Regions from separate parts of the Paenibacillus sp. D9 genome, predicted to be linked through region 2. Evidence: riboswitches for the same ligand, from Rfam matches in the RefSeq annotation. Region 2 holds a riboswitch; the other holds the start of a gene.
The links. Region 2 has a riboswitch for glycine ahead of sdaAB (L-serine ammonia-lyase, iron-sulfur-dependent subunit beta). Riboswitches for the same ligand answer to the same signal wherever they lie in the genome.

Region 1: linked by a shared signal. The riboswitch ahead of gcvT (glycine cleavage system aminomethyltransferase GcvT) and the one ahead of sdaAB (L-serine ammonia-lyase, iron-sulfur-dependent subunit beta) in region 2 are both predicted to bind glycine.

What each region holds. Positions count from the first base shown of each region.
Region 1 covers NZ_JZEJ01000001.1:2,567,155-2,575,828, forward strand. The annotation lists gene VE23_RS11715 (DUF4188 domain-containing protein) at 42-551, opposite strand; gene VE23_RS11720 (TetR/AcrR family transcriptional regulator) at 697-1,233, opposite strand; gene VE23_RS11725 (DHA2 family efflux MFS transporter permease subunit) at 1,406-2,875, opposite strand; gene VE23_RS11730 (TetR/AcrR family transcriptional regulator) at 2,935-3,528, opposite strand; gene gcvH (glycine cleavage system protein GcvH) at 3,711-4,100, opposite strand; glycine riboswitch at 4,269-4,368, shown strand; gene gcvT (glycine cleavage system aminomethyltransferase GcvT) at 4,685-5,809, shown strand; gene gcvPA (aminomethyl-transferring glycine dehydrogenase subunit GcvPA) at 5,820-7,199, shown strand; gene gcvPB (aminomethyl-transferring glycine dehydrogenase subunit GcvPB) at 7,238-8,674, shown strand, end outside.
Region 2 covers NZ_JZEJ01000001.1:4,202,545-4,211,218, forward strand. The annotation lists gene VE23_RS18880 (sigma factor) at 1-61, shown strand, start outside; glycine riboswitch at 915-1,016, shown strand; glycine riboswitch at 1,017-1,130, shown strand; gene sdaAB (L-serine ammonia-lyase, iron-sulfur-dependent subunit beta) at 1,221-1,946, shown strand; gene sdaAA (L-serine ammonia-lyase, iron-sulfur-dependent, subunit alpha) at 1,915-2,838, shown strand; gene VE23_RS18900 (DUF3626 domain-containing protein) at 3,041-4,132, shown strand; gene VE23_RS18905 (ABC transporter substrate-binding protein) at 4,339-5,604, shown strand; gene VE23_RS18910 (carbohydrate ABC transporter permease) at 5,670-6,632, shown strand; gene VE23_RS18915 (carbohydrate ABC transporter permease) at 6,629-7,456, shown strand; gene VE23_RS18925 (ABC transporter ATP-binding protein) at 8,153-8,674, shown strand, end outside.

The DNA.
Region 1 (8,674 bases), 1.6 Mb from region 2:
CCCATACCAGCGCCTGCCGCAGAAATTTCCCCCTGTCCCCTTCAGTCATGAGGGTTGGGAGGGGACGGCACGGCTGGAGCGGAATCTCCGCCCATTCTGCGGCGCGACGTCTCCTTGCGGCCGGTAGCGGGGACATGCCTGCCCGCCTTGGCGAGTCCCATCACCGGCATGTTTCCATAGACCGCTTCATGGCTTCCGGGCTGAATCACATACGTTTCATGGAAGATGCCGACCGACCCGTCCGTTCCAACGGAACGGTTGAATTTCTTCCAAGCCTCCAGATGCATGCCGCCCCGCGCATAGCGCTCCAGCTGGTCGTAGGATCTCCAGTACTGCAGCAGCACAGGGCCGCGCGCGCCCAAGTACATCTCATGGCTGATGAAGCCCATATCCGGATTGCCGTAAAGCTCCCGCATCATCGGCCCCATCGAGCGGACTACCGGCAGCCACTTGTGTACGGCCAGCAGCTTGTTGATCCTCATTCCAATGACGAACACAACGAATGTGCCGTCCATTTCCGCGGTGAACCTTCCCGATATCGCTTTAGCCATTCCTTCCACTCTCCTTTTTATTTATCAGTCAATAAATTATCGGGGGTAAAAAAGGCCGCTCCTTCAGCGGCATTTCTCATTCCCGGAACCAACTTTGCTGTACATTTCCTCCATCCTCAACGTGCTTCGGGAGCTGCGGCCAAGCTTAGCAATCCAAGCTCTCCTCCCAAGGCAGCAGCTGTTTCAGTCCTGTCAGCTCGGACAAGGCGATGGCCAGCCCGAGACCGATGAACTGGGTCGCGCGGAAACCCGGGAACTCCAGGCCTGCCCGTTCGAAACGGAGCTTCAAGCCGGCATGAATGGAGGCAAACTCCTCCTGGACATACTGGCGGATGCCCGGCTCCGGTATGGAGTGGGCCGTCATGCAGAGCAGCACCTCGATGCGGAAGCCGCCCTCCAGCAGCTCCCGGAACGCATGGCCCATCGCCTGCTCGAGCTCGCCGGGAGGCGCCTGAACCGCCTCGAACGCTCCGCGGATCTGCTGTGCAGCCCTCTGCAGGACGGACATGTAAAGAGCTTCCTTCGTCCGGAAAAAATGAAAGACGTACGGCTGGGTAACGCCGACCGCGGAAGCCACATCCGCCGTTGTTGTTTTGTAATATCCTTTTTCGGCAAACAGCGCGGCGGCAGCGCTTGAAATCTGCTCTCTGCGTCCTGCTGCCTGTTCCTCTCTCGATGTCATGAGATCCTATACCTTCCCTGTATCCGCCATTTATTAATCCATAAATAAAATAACTTCCCCCATCCATTCTGTCAATCCATCCAGGAAAAAAAATCCTGCGCTCCAAGGAGCGCAGGAGAACACTCGCGCGTCTCCGCGCGGGGTGCAAGGGCAGAACGAATGTCGGGTCGGATCAATGTCCGGCGTGATGGACTTGCTCCTGCTTCCCGACTTTCACCCGCTTGATGAACAGGGCGCATACAAAGCCAAGCACGGCAAATATCATGACGAACAGGAAAGCATTTTGAACTCCCTGGGTCATGGCCGCAGGAACGGTCGACAGATCCGCAGGCGAATGCTTGCCGTCGGCATAATAAGCCTTGCTGCCCGCCGTCATGATGCTGATAGCGAGCGCTGTGCCGATCGCACCCGCAACCTGCTGCAAGGTGTTCATGATCGCCGTTCCGTCCGGATAGAGCTCCCGCGGCAGCTGGTTCAGCCCGTTGGTTTGGGCCGGCATCATGATCATGGAAATGCCGATCATCAGAAGGCTGTGCAGGAGGATGATCTCGCCTTTGGACGTGCCCGTATTGATGCCCGTCAGCAGCCAAAGCACGACGAACACCAGCACCAGACCAGGCAATACGAGCCAGCGGGGGCCGTATTTATCGAACAGCCTGCCCATGATCGGAGACATGACGCCGTTGATCAGTCCGCCGGGAAGCAGCAGCAGCCCCGCCGCGAGCGGCAGCAGGCCGATGCCGGCCTGCAAATACAAAGGCAGCAGAATGACAGTGGAAAGAATGATCATCATCCCGATGAAGATCATCAGCGTGCCGAGCGTGAACATCGGGAAGCGGAATGCCCTCAGATTCATCATCGGCTGCTTCATCCGCAGCTGGCGGACGGTGAACAGGATCAAGGCGACGATGCCGACGGCGATTCCGATAATGACTTTCGGGCTGCTCCAGCCATGGTCGCCTTCTCCTGCGCTGCTGAAGCCGTAGACGACGCCTCCGAAGCCGAAGCTGGAGAGCGCGATCGAATAGATATCGATCCGCGGACGGGCAAGCTCGGAGACGTTTTTCATGAACATCAGGCCGAACAGAAGCGCGACGACCAGAAGCGGCAGCGCCGTCCAGAATATCGTCCTCCAGCTGGCATACTCGAGGAACAGGCCGGCAATGGCAGGGCCGACCGCCGGAGCGAACATGATGACAAGCCCCATCATGCCCATCGCCGCTCCACGCTTGTGCGGCGGAAAGATAACCAGTACCGTGTTGAACATCAGCGGAATGAGGAGGCCGGTGCCGACCGCCTGGACAAGCCTTGCAATGAACAGGAAAGCGAAGCTCGGCGCGCTCGCCGCGATCAGCGTGCCGGCAATCGAGAAGACGAGCGATGCGGCGAACAGCTGCCGCGTCGTGAACCATTGGAGCAGCAAGCCCGAGATCGGCACGAGAATCGCCAGCACGAGCAAAAATCCGGTCGTAAGCCACTGAATCGTGGCAGGCTCGACGTTGAACGTGCTCATCAGCTCATTCAGCGCGATATTGAGTGCCGTTTCGCTGAACATCCCGATGAATCCGGCAAGCAGCAAAGCGGTCATAATCGGAACAACCTTGAAGGAAGCTCCTTCTTGAGGAGCAGCGGCTGCTTCCATTGTTTTTTCCATCTGGTTTCCCTCCTGGGACGGGGGTTTTCCCCGTCCTTTGTCTCTTTTTAGTTTCCGACCCCTCCATCGGTTCCATTCACTAGCACAGGCATGAATTCCTCCACAAGCCGGAACGGCCGGGTGTCCTTGTTCGTCATCGCGAGAATGACGGCGCCCTCCAGCATGGAAATGATCAGAATCGCCGATTTGACGGCAGATTCAGGGTCCAGGCCTCCTTGCCGCAGAGCCGCTTCCAGGCTTCCCTGCCATTCGGAGAATACCGTCTGGCATGCCTGCCTCAGCCCGTCGCTGATGCCGCTTGTCTCCACGAACATCCAGAAGCTGAACGGGATGCATTCGGCGAAATCATTCGCTCCGGCGCTTTCCGTAATTCCCCGCACAAAAGCCTGGAGAGCCTTGGATACGGAAGGCTCGCTCTCCATGCAGCTCCGCAGCGAATCCAGCACGGCGCGCTTGGACAGAGAAATGCATTCCATGGCGAGCTGCTCCTTGCCCTCAGGAAAAAAGTGGTACAGCGAGCCTTTGGGCGCCTTGCTTTCCTTGACGATCTGGCTCAGTCCGGTGGCATGATAGCCTTGCAGCAGGAACAAGCGGGAAGCCGTCTCGACGATCCGATCCCGGGTATGATTGCGGTCGACCATAGGAGCTCCTTTCGAATTAGAACGATCGGTCTAGTCAATGAAACCATAAAAAAAGGCATCCGGTCAACGGACCGGATGCCTTTAGCCAAATCTTTGCCGAGCCGCCCATGGGAAAAAGCGGACATCCGCAAGCGCGAAAAGGAGAGTGCGGAGTCGCACCCTCCTCCGCTGCACATGGGAGCCTAATCCGTCAGCTTGGCGTAAGCTTCCGCGTCCAGCAGCGCCGCTACAGCCGCCTTGGCGTCGGCGCCCGTGTCGATCTCGATCATCCAGCCGCCGGCAAAAGGATCGTTGTTGACGAGCTCCGGCGAATCGCCCAGCTCCTCGTTGACCCGGACGACCGTTCCGCTGACGGGGGAATACAGGTCGGACACCGTTTTGACGGACTCGATCGTCCCGAGAGGTTGTCCCGCTTCAACGCTGTCTCCAGCCTGCGGCAGCTCGACGAACACGATGTCCCCGAGCTGATGCTGGGCATGGTCCGTAATGCCGATCCGAACAATCGTCTCTCCAGCCGCTTCCGCCCACTCATGCTCCTCCGTATAGCCCAATCCTGCGCGAATCTCACTCACTGGACGCTCATCCTTTCCCATCATGGCCTGGTTTGGCAATCTATGCGCAAAGCGTAAACGATATCGGGCGGCTGTGTCAACATAACTCACTCGGCATGTCTTTTAGTCCGAAATTCTGTTGACACAGGGTTGTCCCATCTGTAAAACTGGTTGTAACTGAATATGCGGATGAACGCAACGGGAGAGATCGCCGGTACATGAAGCGGCGCCGAAGGAGTAACCCTGCCCGGCAGGGGAATCTCTCAGGCAGAAGGACCTTTGCGGGACGCGCCTCTGGAGAGAACGGAAGCTTGCGGCCCCGCCGCTTTGCCGACGTCACCAAAGGGGAAACCTGCGGAGACGAATGCGCAGGGTAACTCTCAGGTACCAAGGACAGAGCATGGATGACACGTTCAGCATGGCTGCGGATTTTTTGCAGCCGGCGGGCGTCGTTTTCCTGCGCTGTCCTTTTTGCTTTTCTCCCTTTCATTATGCACCAAGGACGGCTTCTTCATCAGTCGGGCGTTGAAGGCTCGCAAGGCGAAGATGAACAATCAGCGAACAGGCTAGACTTTCGAGTACGAGCATACAAAGGGAGGACTACCATGGCCAATCTGCGCACGACCCCGCTCCATTCCCTCTACAAGGAATACGGCGAAGCCCGCTGCATCGACTTCGGCGGCTGGGATCTGCCGGTTCAGTTCACCGGCATACTGAAGGAGCATGAGGCTGTCCGGCAGCGCGCCGGGCTGTTCGACGTATCCCATATGGGAGAGTTCCTCGTCACCGGCAAGTTCGCCGGCGATTTCCTGCAGCGCGTGACGACCAACGACGTGTCCAGGCTGAAAGACGGCTCCGCCCAATATACGCTCATGTGCTATCCGGACGGAGGCGTCGTCGACGATCTGCTCGTCTACCGGATCAGCGAGGACCAGTACATGCTTGTCGTCAACGCGTCCAACATCGGCAAGGATCTCGATTGGCTGCGGGAGCATCTGATCGGGGACGTGACGGTGGAGGACCGCTCCGACGACACAGCGCTGATCGCTCTGCAGGGTCCTCTCGCAGGTGAGATTCTGGACCGCTGCACGGAGGCCGATTGGAGCGGGCTGAAGCCGTTCGAGTTTCTGCCGAAGGCGGCCGTATGCGGCGTCGAGCTGCTGCTCTCCCGTACCGGCTACACCGGGGAGGACGGCTTCGAGCTGTACGCGCCGGCTCCCGACGCGGCCAGGCTGTGGCGCGCGCTGATGGAAGCCGGAGCTCCGTTCGGCCTCGAGGCCGCCGGTCTCGGCGCGCGCGATACGCTGCGCTTCGAGGCGAGGCTGCCGCTGTACGGCCAGGAGCTGTCGGCCGATATATCCCCTCTGGAAGCCGGACTCGGATTTTTCGTGAAGCTGGATGCGGGCGACTTCATCGGCCGCGACGCGCTGGCAGCGCAGAAGGAAGCCGGCGTGCCCCGCAAGCTTGTCGGCATCGAGCTGCTGGAGCGGGGCATCCCGCGCTCCCATTACCAGGTCTATGCCGGAGAGCGGCTGATCGGCGAAGTGACATCGGGCACCCAGTCGCCGACGCTCAAGCGCAATCTCGGACTCGCGCTGATCCTGGCCGAGTATGCCGCTGTCGGCACCGAGGTCGAGGTCGACATCCGCGGCAAACGGTTGAAGGCCGCTGTCGTCAAAGCCCCTTTCTACAAACGAAACGCGGCATCGCCCGCATCAGCCAAGGAGTGACAAACCCTTCATGACGACCCAGCATCGCTATATCCCCATGACCGAGCAGGACCAGCAGGAAATGCTGCAGACGATCGCCGCGGCCACCCTGGAAGACCTGTTCCGCGACATTCCGCAATCGATCCGCTACAAGGGCACGCTGCCAATGTCAGGCGCGCTCGACGAATGGGCTCTCCTCCGCCATCTGAAGGAGCTGGCCGGCCGCAACGCCGATCATGAAACGACGACGAGCTTCCTTGGCGCCGGTCTCTACGACCACCATATTCCCGTCGTCATCAACCATATGATCTCCCGCTCGGAATTCTATACCGCCTATACTCCTTATCAGCCGGAAATCAGCCAAGGCGAGCTGCAGGCGATCTTCGAGTTCCAGTCCTACATCTGCGAGCTGACCGGCATGGCTGTCGCCAACGCCAGCATGTACGACGGCGCGACCGCCTTGTCCGAGGCGGCGGCTCTTGCCTCCGCCCACACCCGCCGCAAGCGCATCGTCGTCTCCCGCGCCGTGCATCCGGAAGCGCGCGAGATTCTGCGCACGAGCGCACGCGGCCTCGGGCTTGAGCTCGTCGAAGTCGGCTTCAAAGGCGGCGTCACCGACCTGGAAGCGCTCCGCTCCGCCGTCGCTGGCGGCGAGACTGCCGCCGTGCTCGTGCAGTCGCCGAATTTCTTCGGCTGCATCGAGGATCTGGCGGCGATCGAGCCGATCATCCACGAGGCCAAGGGGCTGCTCGTCGTGAGCAGCAACCCGCTCTCCCTCGGCTTGCTGGAGTCCCCCGGAGCGCTAGGCGCCGACATCGTCGTCGGCGATGCCCAGCCGCTCGGCATCCCTTCCTCCCTCGGCGGACCGACCTGCGGATTTTTCTCGGTGGCCGAGCCGCTCATGCGCCGCATGCCGGGACGCATCGTCGGCCAGACCAACGATCTGGACGGCAAGCGCGGCTTCGTGCTGACGCTGCAAGCCCGCGAGCAGCATATCCGCCGCGAGAAGGCGACATCCAACATCTGCTCGAACCAGGCGCTGCTCGCCCTGTGCGCTTCCATCTATCTCAGCGTGATGGGCAAGCAGGGCATCCGCGAAGCCGCCGAGCTCAATATCCGCAAATCGCATTACGCGTCCAAGAGACTCGGTTCGGTGGAAGGAATCGGCCTGCCGTTCGGCTCCGCTCCTTTCTTCAATGAATTCGTGGTTTCGCTGCCGGAAGGCGCATCGGCCAAGGAGCTGAACAGCAAGCTGCTCGCCGAGGGCTTCCTCGGCGGCTTCGATCTCGGCTCCGCCTACCCGGAGCTTGAGGGCCATATGCTCGTCGCCGTAACGGAGAAGCGCACGAAGGAAGAGATCGACGCATTCGCCGCCGCACTGGGCGGCCTGACGAAGGAGGCGCGCGCATGAGCAGCCATGAACAACTGAAGAGCGCCGGAATCATCGACGTGAAACCGGAGAAAGCGCTCATTTTCGAGATGAGCCGTGAAGGCCGCAAAGCCTACTCCCTTCCCGTCTGCGACGTGCCTGATGAGGAAGGGCTCGAAGAACTGATTCCTTCCTCCCTGCTCCGCAAGCATCCGGCTTCCTTGCCGGAAGTGTACGAGGTGGACGTCATCCGCCATTACACCGAGCTGTCCCGCCGCAACTTCGGCGTCGACAACGGCTTCTACCCGCTCGGCTCCTGCACGATGAAATACAATCCGAAAATCAACGAGGATGCGGCGCGGCTGAACGGCTTCGCCCGCATCCATCCTTACCAGCCGGAAGAGAGCATCCAGGGCGCGCTGGAGCTGTTGTACGTGCTGCAAAACGATCTCGCCGCGCTTACCGGCATGGATGCCGTCACGCTGCAGCCGGCAGCCGGAGCCCACGGCGAGTGGACTGGCCTCATGATGATCCGCGCCTACCACGAGAGCCGCGGCGAGAAGCGCACGAAGGTCATCGTGCCGGACTCCTCGCACGGCACCAACCCGGCCAGCGCCACGACGGCCGGCCTGGATACGATCACGATCAAGTCCAATGAGCGCGGACTTGTCGATCTCGACGCGCTGCGAGCTGCAGTCGGCCCTGATACAGCCGCCCTGATGCTCACGAACCCGAGCACGCTGGGCCTGTTCGAGGAGCAGATCGTCGAGATCGCCGCCATCGTGCATGAAGCCGGCGGCCTGCTCTACTACGACGGAGCGAACTCCAACGCCATTATGGGCATTACCCGCCCGGGCGACATGGGCTTCGACGTCGTGCATCTCAACCTGCACAAAACGATGAGCACGCCGCATGGCGGCGGCGGCCCCGGAGCGGGTCCTGTCGGCGTAAAAGCCCATCTGACTCCGTTCCTTCCGAAGCCGGTCGTCGGCAAACGCGATAACGGCAGCTACTTCTTCGACTTCGACCGTCCCGCCTCCATCGGCCGCGTCAAATCGTACTACGGCAACTTCGGCATCCTGGTCCGCGCGTACACGTATATCCGCACCTACGGTCCGGAAGGACTGCGCCGCGTCTCGGAATGCGCCGTACTGAACGCCAACTACATGATGGCGCGCCTCTCGGAAGCCTATGAAATTCCGTACCCGGGCGTCTGCAAGCATGAGTTCGTCATGTCCGGCCGCGGACTCAAGGAATACGGCGTGCGCACGCTCGACGTCGCCAAGCGGCTGCTCGACTTCGGCTATCACCCGCCGACCATCTACTTCCCGCTCAACGTCGAGGAATGCATCATGATCGAGCCGACGGAAACCGAGAGCAAGGAAACGCTCGACGCCTTCATCGATACGATGATCCGCATCGCCCGCGAAGCGAAGGAGACGCCGGAGCTCGTTCAAAACGCTCCGTATACGACCGTCGTGCGGCGGCTGGATGAAACCCAGGCTGCCCGCAAGCCG
Region 2 (8,674 bases):
GGGCGGAAGCGGACTCTACGCCTCCGCCGGCGGCTGGGCGTCGTACGGCATGGCGGGATGAGCTGGTCTCGGCTAGCTGCCGTTTTCACGCTGGATTTGACTGTATCCACACTGAGCTTCGGGTCGAATCCAAGCAGCCAGAAAAGAAGGGATAAGCACGCAAGGAGGCCGTAACCGAGACGGGTTGCGGCCTGTTTTGGCTGTGTGTAGACTTGTTTGAACGGCTTATCCGGTTGCTTGGACTGTCTATGAGCTTATTTGGACTGTCTATCGGTTTTTTTGTCGTGGAAGGGCGCTTCTCGGCGGCAGTCCAGTCCTTGACTCGGATTCGGCGTTGTCAGGCGGCGGTATCGGACATACGATCCGTTATTTAGAAATTATTGCCGATTTCGCCGAGCTATCGGACATACGATCCGCTATTTGTGGGAAAACAGCCCGTTTCGAGGTGTTTTCACTAAAATAAGGTATCCTATGTCCGTTAAATTTTTTTGAACGGGCATTTAAGTTGAAATAGCGGATCGTATGTCCGATACGGAAGAAGATGCTGTTAAAAAGACAGTCGGCAAGCAGAGCCGGCTTCCAGCAGCATGCACCGCCCAGCGTGCAAGCAGAGCCGGCTCCATGCCGATAATCGCACGGACGGCTATGCAGCATGGATCGGCAGTCGGCAAGCAGAGCCGGCTCCCTGCAGCATGCACCGCCCAGCGTGCAAGCAGAGCCGGCTCCGTGCAGCGTGCCATTGCTCGATCTTCGCTATGGCCGGTCCCGTGCAGCTCCATGACCGCCTTTTCGCATCATTGCTCCCGTCGGTCATCCTGCCCGCGGACTGCAGGTTGAAGATGGCCGCGCTCCTGCATATAATGAGTGTAGATAACGTTTGCAATCTGACGAAATCCATTAATTGAATAGAGCGGATGAAGGCAGCGGGAGAGACTACCTGTAACACGGGGCGGCGCCGAAGGAGTAAGCCCTGGGGACAGGGTGAATCTCTCAGGCAAAAGGACCTTTGCCGGACGCATCTCTGGAGAGAATTCCGTGGCCGCGCACAGGCGCGCATGGAATCACCCAAGGGGAAACTCGCGGAGCGGGAAGCGAGGCAACTCTCAGGTACAAAGGACAGAGCGGAAGAATCGCTGGGAATGGGCGGCACGCCCTTCTTTCGGCGCATTCTTCTGCTCTGTCCCTTTTTTCGGCCTTTACAACACTCAAGACGAAGGAGAATGGCTGTGCGGTTCAAAGACGTGTTTTCCATTATCGGCCCGGCCATGGTCGGACCTTCCAGCTCCCATACGGCGGGGGCGGCGCGAATCGGGCTTGCGGGGCGCAGGCTGCTGGGAGAAATGCCGCAGGAAGCGAAAATTTCTTTTTTCGGCTCCTTCGCGGCCACCTATCAAGGACATGGCACGGATACAGCCGTCACAGGCGGGCTCATGGGCTTCCATACGGATGACCCGCGTCTGCCCGACTCGGTCGAGCTGGCCGAGGAGGCTGGCATGGACCTGGTATTCCAGGAGGGGAAAGGGCTGTTCCCCCATCCCAACACGGTCCGGCTCGATCTGACCGCTGCGGACGGAGGTCGCAAGCTGTCTCTGCTCGGCACTTCGATCGGCGGAGGCAACGTGGAGGTTGTGGAGGTGAACGGCTTCGCAGTGAAATTCAGCTGCTCCTACCCGACGCTGCTCATCCGGCACCGGGACCAGCCGGGCGTCATCGCGGCGCTCTCGGCGGCGCTGCAGGAGGAAGGGCTCAACATCGGCGGGCTGTCGCTCAGCCGCATGGAGCGCCAGGGAGAGGCGCTGGCCGTGGTGGAGCTGGATGCTCCGGTGCAAGCGGGACTGATGGAGCGGATCGGCCGAATGCCGCATGTGCTTCAGACGGATTATATGGACTTGAACGATGACAGGGGGAACGACGATGAACTTCCGGACGCTGAAGGAACTGAGTGAGCGCTGCAGCGAAAGCGGCCTGAGCATCGGCCGTCTCATGCTGGAGCAGCAGTCGCGCGAATCGGGCCGCGAGCCCGAGGCGGAATTCGCGGCGATGAAGGACTATTACGGCATCATGAAGGATGCCGTCCATAACGGCCTGACGCGGGACACGACATCCCGCAGCGGCTTGACCGGGCTCGACGCCCAGCGGGTCGCGGCTTACAACGCGGCCGGAGAGCCGAGCCTCGGCGGCGATGCGGGGCGCGCCATGGCGTATGCGCTGGCCGTGTCGGAGGTGAATGCTTCCATGGGCCGCATTGTGGCGACTCCGACGGCAGGCTCCTGCGGCATCATTCCCGGCGTCTTCGTCAGCACGCAGGAGCGCTTCGGCTGGAGCGACGACGAGATGACCTACGGCTTGTTCGCAGCCGGCGCGATCGGCTACGTCATCGCGAACAACTCCTTCGTATCCGGAGCGGAGGGCGGCTGCCAGGCGGAGGTCGGCTCCGCGATCGGCATGGCGGCCGGAGCGCTTGCGGAGCTGCGCGGCGGCAAGCCGGAGCAGGCTGTACACGCAGTCGGACTCGCGCTTAAAAACTCGCTCGGCCTGATCTGCGATCCGGTCGGCGGGCTGGTGGAGATTCCGTGCATCGTGCGCAACGGCTTCGGCGCCGTCACGGCGCTGGCGGCCGCCGATATGGCGCTTGCCGGCGTGCGGAGCGTCATTCCTTCCGACGAGGTCGTGCAGGTGATGCTGGAGGTCGGCGCTGCGATGCCGGAGAAGCACCGCGAGACTGCAGGCGGCGGGCTGGCGCAGACGCCGACCGGCAAGAAGCTCATGAGCGAGCTGCGCAAGAAAGGCCGTCCTCTGCGCAAAGCGGAGGATGAGCGCGGCAATGCGGAAGCTTGACCGATATCGGATTCAAGGCCCCCTCGCAGGGGCTTTTTTGCGCGCTGAATTGAGGCTGGAACCCAGGAACCGCCGTCAGGCTTGGCATCATGCCGTGCCGATAGGCCGTCAGTATGCCGCTAATTCGGCATATGCGCGGAAGGAGATTCAAGCGGCGAGGGAGAAGAGGTAGACCCTGCTGAAAGGAGGAATCGTCATGCCCGTGGAATTGACGCTGTCCCAGCGGAAAGCTTTGGAGCATGTCGCCGCTTATGCCAGAAGCCGAAAGAGCGAGGCGGACCAAGCCATCGGCGATGTCCTTCGTCTGACTGGCATCGGCCGGGCCTCGTTGGATGAGGCGGTTGCGAAGCTGCAGGCCCATGCCCCGGTCGCGCTCCATTTCCATCCCGACCGGCCGGACCACAGCATGAAAAGCGTGGCTGAAGCGCTGCTCGAACAGGGGGAATACAAAAGCCAGTTCGAAACCATGCTCTCGAGCGGAAGCGTGTCGGCGTATCCCGGCGGGGAACGCGACATCTGGGAGGAGAGGATGTTTGGCGGCGCTTATCAGACCGGCGGCGCGGCCAACAGCGAGCGGCCCAAGTATGGGGCTCTGAATGTCATGCAGCATCCGGAAGGTCCCGCTCCGCGATTCGGCTCCTGCTACTTTCTGCTCTCTCCGGCTGTCTCCAGGCGCTGTACGTTCACTTATTTGGATTCCCATCTGGAGCGCAGGGAGAAGGGTACTTTCGAGGAGTTCGGCCTCGTTGCGGCTGCCCTCCTGAAGGATGCGCATTACGGCGGGTTTGCGATCGGCGAACGTGAGCTGACGGTCCAAAAGCTGCTCGGCCCTACAATCGACAGGCTTGAGAAGCCGTTCGCCGGCGATATCGGGGGAGAATCGGTACGAAATCTCGACCACTATATTGAGGCGCAAATCCACGGGGGCCTTTCGCTGGAAGAGGATGTGGAGCTGCTTGTCGCGGATCCGTGCTTCAAGGGCACCGGGACCGGAAAGCTTTTAGAACTCATTTGCCGCCGGTATTCCATCCGCTTGTACTGGCATATGGGCTTTTTCCTGAAGGCGGACGAGGTTCCGACCGATTTTAGAGGGCCTTCCATGCCTTCCCTTGCCCGGAGGATCGCTCGCAACGGAGAGATCGATGCCTTCCAGATCGGCTGTGCGGCCATGGATTTGAAGCGGAATCCGGCCGCATGGAGCGGCAGGGGCGACTACCCGGCAGTTCTGCAGGAGCTGAAGCAGCTATGGCATGTGCTCGTGCAGTACGGGCATCCTCGGCGCACGCCGGAATGAGCCGATATCAAAAAATGCGAGAGGTATCATTGAGGAGCCTATTTCCGCCGATTACGGTTTCAAAATGTCTGGAGATGGGTATGGAAAGGAAATCCGTTTTGTGCGCAAATTCTGCGGAGGCCGGAATAAAATAGTACGGTTAGGCGAATGGGGCGCGACGCGGCTGCGGCCGCAGCCGCGCCGAGGCAGTCCACAAGTCAGGAGGAATGGCGGAAGTGGTCAAAACCAGAATGGTCGGCTTATGCATGCTGATTCTTGCCATGATCGCCGCAGGCTGCGGCAGCACTTCTCCAACCGAGAAAACGAAAACGCTTACACTCTGGTATTGGAACCGAAGCCTCGACGACGGCCTCATCAAGTCCGTCGAGCAGAAGTTCCCGGGCATCCGCATCAACGCGCAGAAAATCGGAGGCGACTTCAAGTCCAAGCTGAAAACGACGCTCGCCGCCGGCTCCGCAGGACCCGATATCGTCGCTTTCAACGATTGGGTGTCCGAGCTGTTCGTCAGCTCAGACCGCTTCTACGATCTGTACGACCTCGGAGCCAAGGAGATCGAGCCGGATTTCCTCGACTGGAAATGGAATTTCGGCGTCACGCCGGAAGGAACGATGATCGCCCTGCCGATCGATACGGGGCCGACCGCTCTGTTCTATCGGGCCGATCTGTTCCGGGAAGCCGGCCTCCCGTCGGATCCGGAAGACGTGCATAAGCAGCTCGGAACGTGGGAGAGCTATCTCGACGCAGGCAAGAAGCTTCAGGATCATTTTGCCGGCAAGGTCAAGATGCTCGACAACGTCAACAACGTCTACACCCAGGCCAATGCCCAATCCGACCGCATTTATTTCTCCAAGGAGGACGAATTCATCGGCGATACGCCTGCCTCCTCGATGAAGAACGCCTGGAATCTGGCCGTCAAGGCCGCCCAATTGAAACTGTCTGGCAATGCAAACGCCTTCACGAGCGAATGGAGCGCAGCCATGAACAACAGCAGCATCGCCTCCTTCGTCGGGGCCGTCTGGATGAAGGAGGTTCTGGAGGAGGCCGCGCCGGATACGAGCGGCAAATGGAGAGTCGCCCGGGCTCCGGGCGGAGACGGCAACAACGGCGGCTCCTTCCTCGCCATCATGAAGACGAGCAAATACCCGCAAGAGGCCTTCGAAGTCATCCGCTACCTTCAAAATCCCGACAATCAGATTCAGTCCTATAAAAATCTCAATCTGTTCCCTTCCGCCGCCAAAGCGCTGGACGATCCTATCATGAAGGAGAAGGAGCCTTTCTTCGGCAATCAGGCGACCGGCGAGATTTTCTCGGAATCCGCGCGCAACGTGAAGCCGGCCTACTTCGGAGGCAAGTATTCGAATGTGAACGGAATCGTCGGCCGTGAGCTGACCTCCGTCGCCCTGCAGGGCAAAAATCCCGACAAAGCCTGGAAAGACGCGATAAGCCGGATCAAAAAAGAACTGCTGCGCTGATGCGGGCCGCTGCCCGCTGTGCAGAGTGCATTTCCAAGATCAATGGCTGACAGGAGGTCACCTCAATGGGCAATCCCATGCTGAACGCGGAGCCTGCCCGTGCTCCCGTACCCCCGCGCCTCAAAGGCAGCTTGGCTTCGAGACTATGGAGGCATCGGAAGGAATACTTGGCCATATCGCCTTTTTACATCTTGTTCGCCATTTTCGGCTTGTTCCCGATCGCCTTCTCCATGTATCTTTCCTTCCAAAAGTGGGATGGAATCGGGAGGATGAGCTACAACGGCGTGAACAATTACCGCTTCATGCTGACCGATCCCGAATTCTGGAGGGCGGTCGGCAACACGCTGCTCATCTGGATTTACTCGACGGTTCCGATGCTGTTCCTCGCGCTGGCCGTCGCGTTCCTGCTCAATTCCTCATTCGTCCGGTTCCGGACCTTCTACCGGATCGGCTATTTCATGCCGAACGTCACCTCGCTTGTGGCGGTGGCGATCGTGTTCGGCACGATCTTTTCCAACAACTACGGCCTGCTCAACTATGTCCTGAACCTCATGGGCCTGAACTCGATCGAATGGCTGAACAAAACCTGGGGCATCCAGCTCGCGGTGTCCGTCATGGTCATCTGGCGCTGGGCGGGCTACAACGCGATCATCTACCTGGCCGGATTGCAAAGCATCCCGAGCGTCCTCTACGAAGCCGCCAAAATCGATGGGGCTTCGACCGTCCAATCCTTTTTCCGGATTACGATTCCGAACCTGAGGCCGATCATCCTTTTTACGCTGATTACCTCGACCATCGGAGGCATGCAGATCTTTACCGAGCCGCAGGTGCTCGCGGGCAATGACGGAGGGGTCAGCGGTGGAGGCCTCACGATCGTGCTGTACCTGTACCGCGAAGCGTTCATCCATAACTACTTCGGCTACGGCGCGGCCGTCGGCTGGGGGATGTTCGTCCTGATCGCAATCTTCTCGATCGTGAATGGGCTGTTCGTCCAAGGCGGGCCAACCCGCGGGCAGGGGGTGAAATGATGGCGACGAGAACCAAATCGGTCCTGCTCCATATCGGCCTCGCCATCGGGCTGCTGATATCGATCTTCCCGTTCTACTGGCTGCTCGTCATGGCGACGCGCACGACATCGGATATTTACAGCTTCCCGCCGAAGCTGTGGTTCGGCACCCAGCTTCTCGACAACATCGGCCGGGTGTTCGACAACGTCGATTTCTTCGGAGCGTTCTGGAATACGCTGTTCGTCGCCTCCGCCTGCACCCTGCTGGTGCTGTTCTTCGATTCGCTTGCGGGCTTCACGTTCGCCAAGTTCGATTTCCCGGGCAAAAAAATGCTGTTCGTCCTGCTGCTGGCGACCATGATGGCGCCGTCCCAGCTGTCGCTCGTGCCTTCCTTCGTCATTATGGCCAAATTCGGCTGGGTCGGCACGTTCAAGGCGCTGATCATTCCGGGAATGGCCAATGCGTTCGGGATTTTCTGGATCCGGCAGTACGCACAGGAATCGGTGCCGTCCGAGCTGCTGGATGCCGGCCGCATCGACGGCTGCGGCTTCCTGCGCCTCTATTGGAACGTCGCCCTGCCGATATTGCGGCCCGCGCTTTCCTTCCTCGGCGCCTTCACCTTCATCGGAGCGTGGAACGACTACCTGTGGCCGCTGATCATCCTGACCGACGAGCGCAAATATACGCTTCAGGTGGCGCTGGCGTCGCTGAACGGGATTTACGTGACGGATTATTCCATGGTCATCGCCGGAACCTTGCTTGCGGTCATTCCTCTTATCCTTCTGTTCCTGTTCATCAGCAAGCAGTTCATCTCGGATATCGCAGCAGGCGCGATCAAGAGCTGAAGCGGGAGCGGGAGTCGGGGAAAAGCGTGGCTTCAATTCATGGGAGCGAGCTGTCCAAGGCCTCATCGGCCGAAGGGCGGCTCTTTTTTTGCTGCTGTTAGGCAAAGACACACGGGTCCCGGGAGTCGCGGCTGCGCCTTGAACGGGATGCGAAGTGTCTGTGCGAGGAACGCGGCATACGGTGTAGTTCGCGTGCACCTGCACAAGATGCGCGATGCGCGGCAAACCGCCCCTTGTATGTGCGCTTTTCACGGGGTGCATGACATCGCGCCTTGTATGTACGCTTATCACGGGGTGCATGACATCGCGCCTTGTATGTGCGCTTATCAAGGGGTGCAGGACATCGCGCCTTGTATGTGCGCTTTTCACGGGGTGCATGACATCGCCCCTTGTATATGCGCCTTCGCACGGGGTCACGGCATGCGGCATTCCACGCCCTCGTGTGCACCCTGCGCGAGGGTGATCGGCATGTCGGTGCTTGCCGCCCGCCGCGGCTTCCGTTTTCCGCAAGCCGAAGGCGCGGCTGCAAGCGCTCTGGCTTCCCTCTGCCGGTGCAGGAGCAACGCCAGCCCAATCGTTCCCGTCCTTTTTCCCTCCATGGGCATTGACACCGGGCAAGGTCATCTCTTATAGTTCCCCTGACCTGATGCATAGGTTCATTTTGTTAGCCTAACAACTTAACGAGGGTGGTCCATCATGTTCAACCGAGCCGCGCAAGCCGAACTGCCCGGCAATTCATTCGAACGAACGTTCCAGCAGGCGGTGCAGGAGGGGAACCGAACTTCCTTCCAATACCTCCTGTCGCTGTATAAAGGCAACTTCATGAATCTCGGCATCTCGCTGATGTTCATGGTGATCAAAAGCCTGCCGGTCTATCTGCTGCCGATCGTCACCGCCAATGTCATCAACATCGTCGCCCAGCCCTCCCAGCATTCCATGCGGGAGCTCTGGCTCAACTTCGCGGTGCTGCTGGTCGTCGTGCTTCAGAATATCCCGACCCATGCCGCCTACGTGAGCTTCCTCAGCCGCGCCATCCGCACCGTCGAGGCGGGGCTGCGCGGAGCGATGGTGCGCAAGCTGCAGCAGCTCTCAATCAATTCCCACCGCGAGCTGCAGGCCGGCCGGCTCCAGTCCAAGGTGCTTCGCGACGTCGAGGCGGTGGAGGGCATGTCCAAGCAGCTGATGCTGGCGCTATTCCCGGCAATCCTGAACGTCATC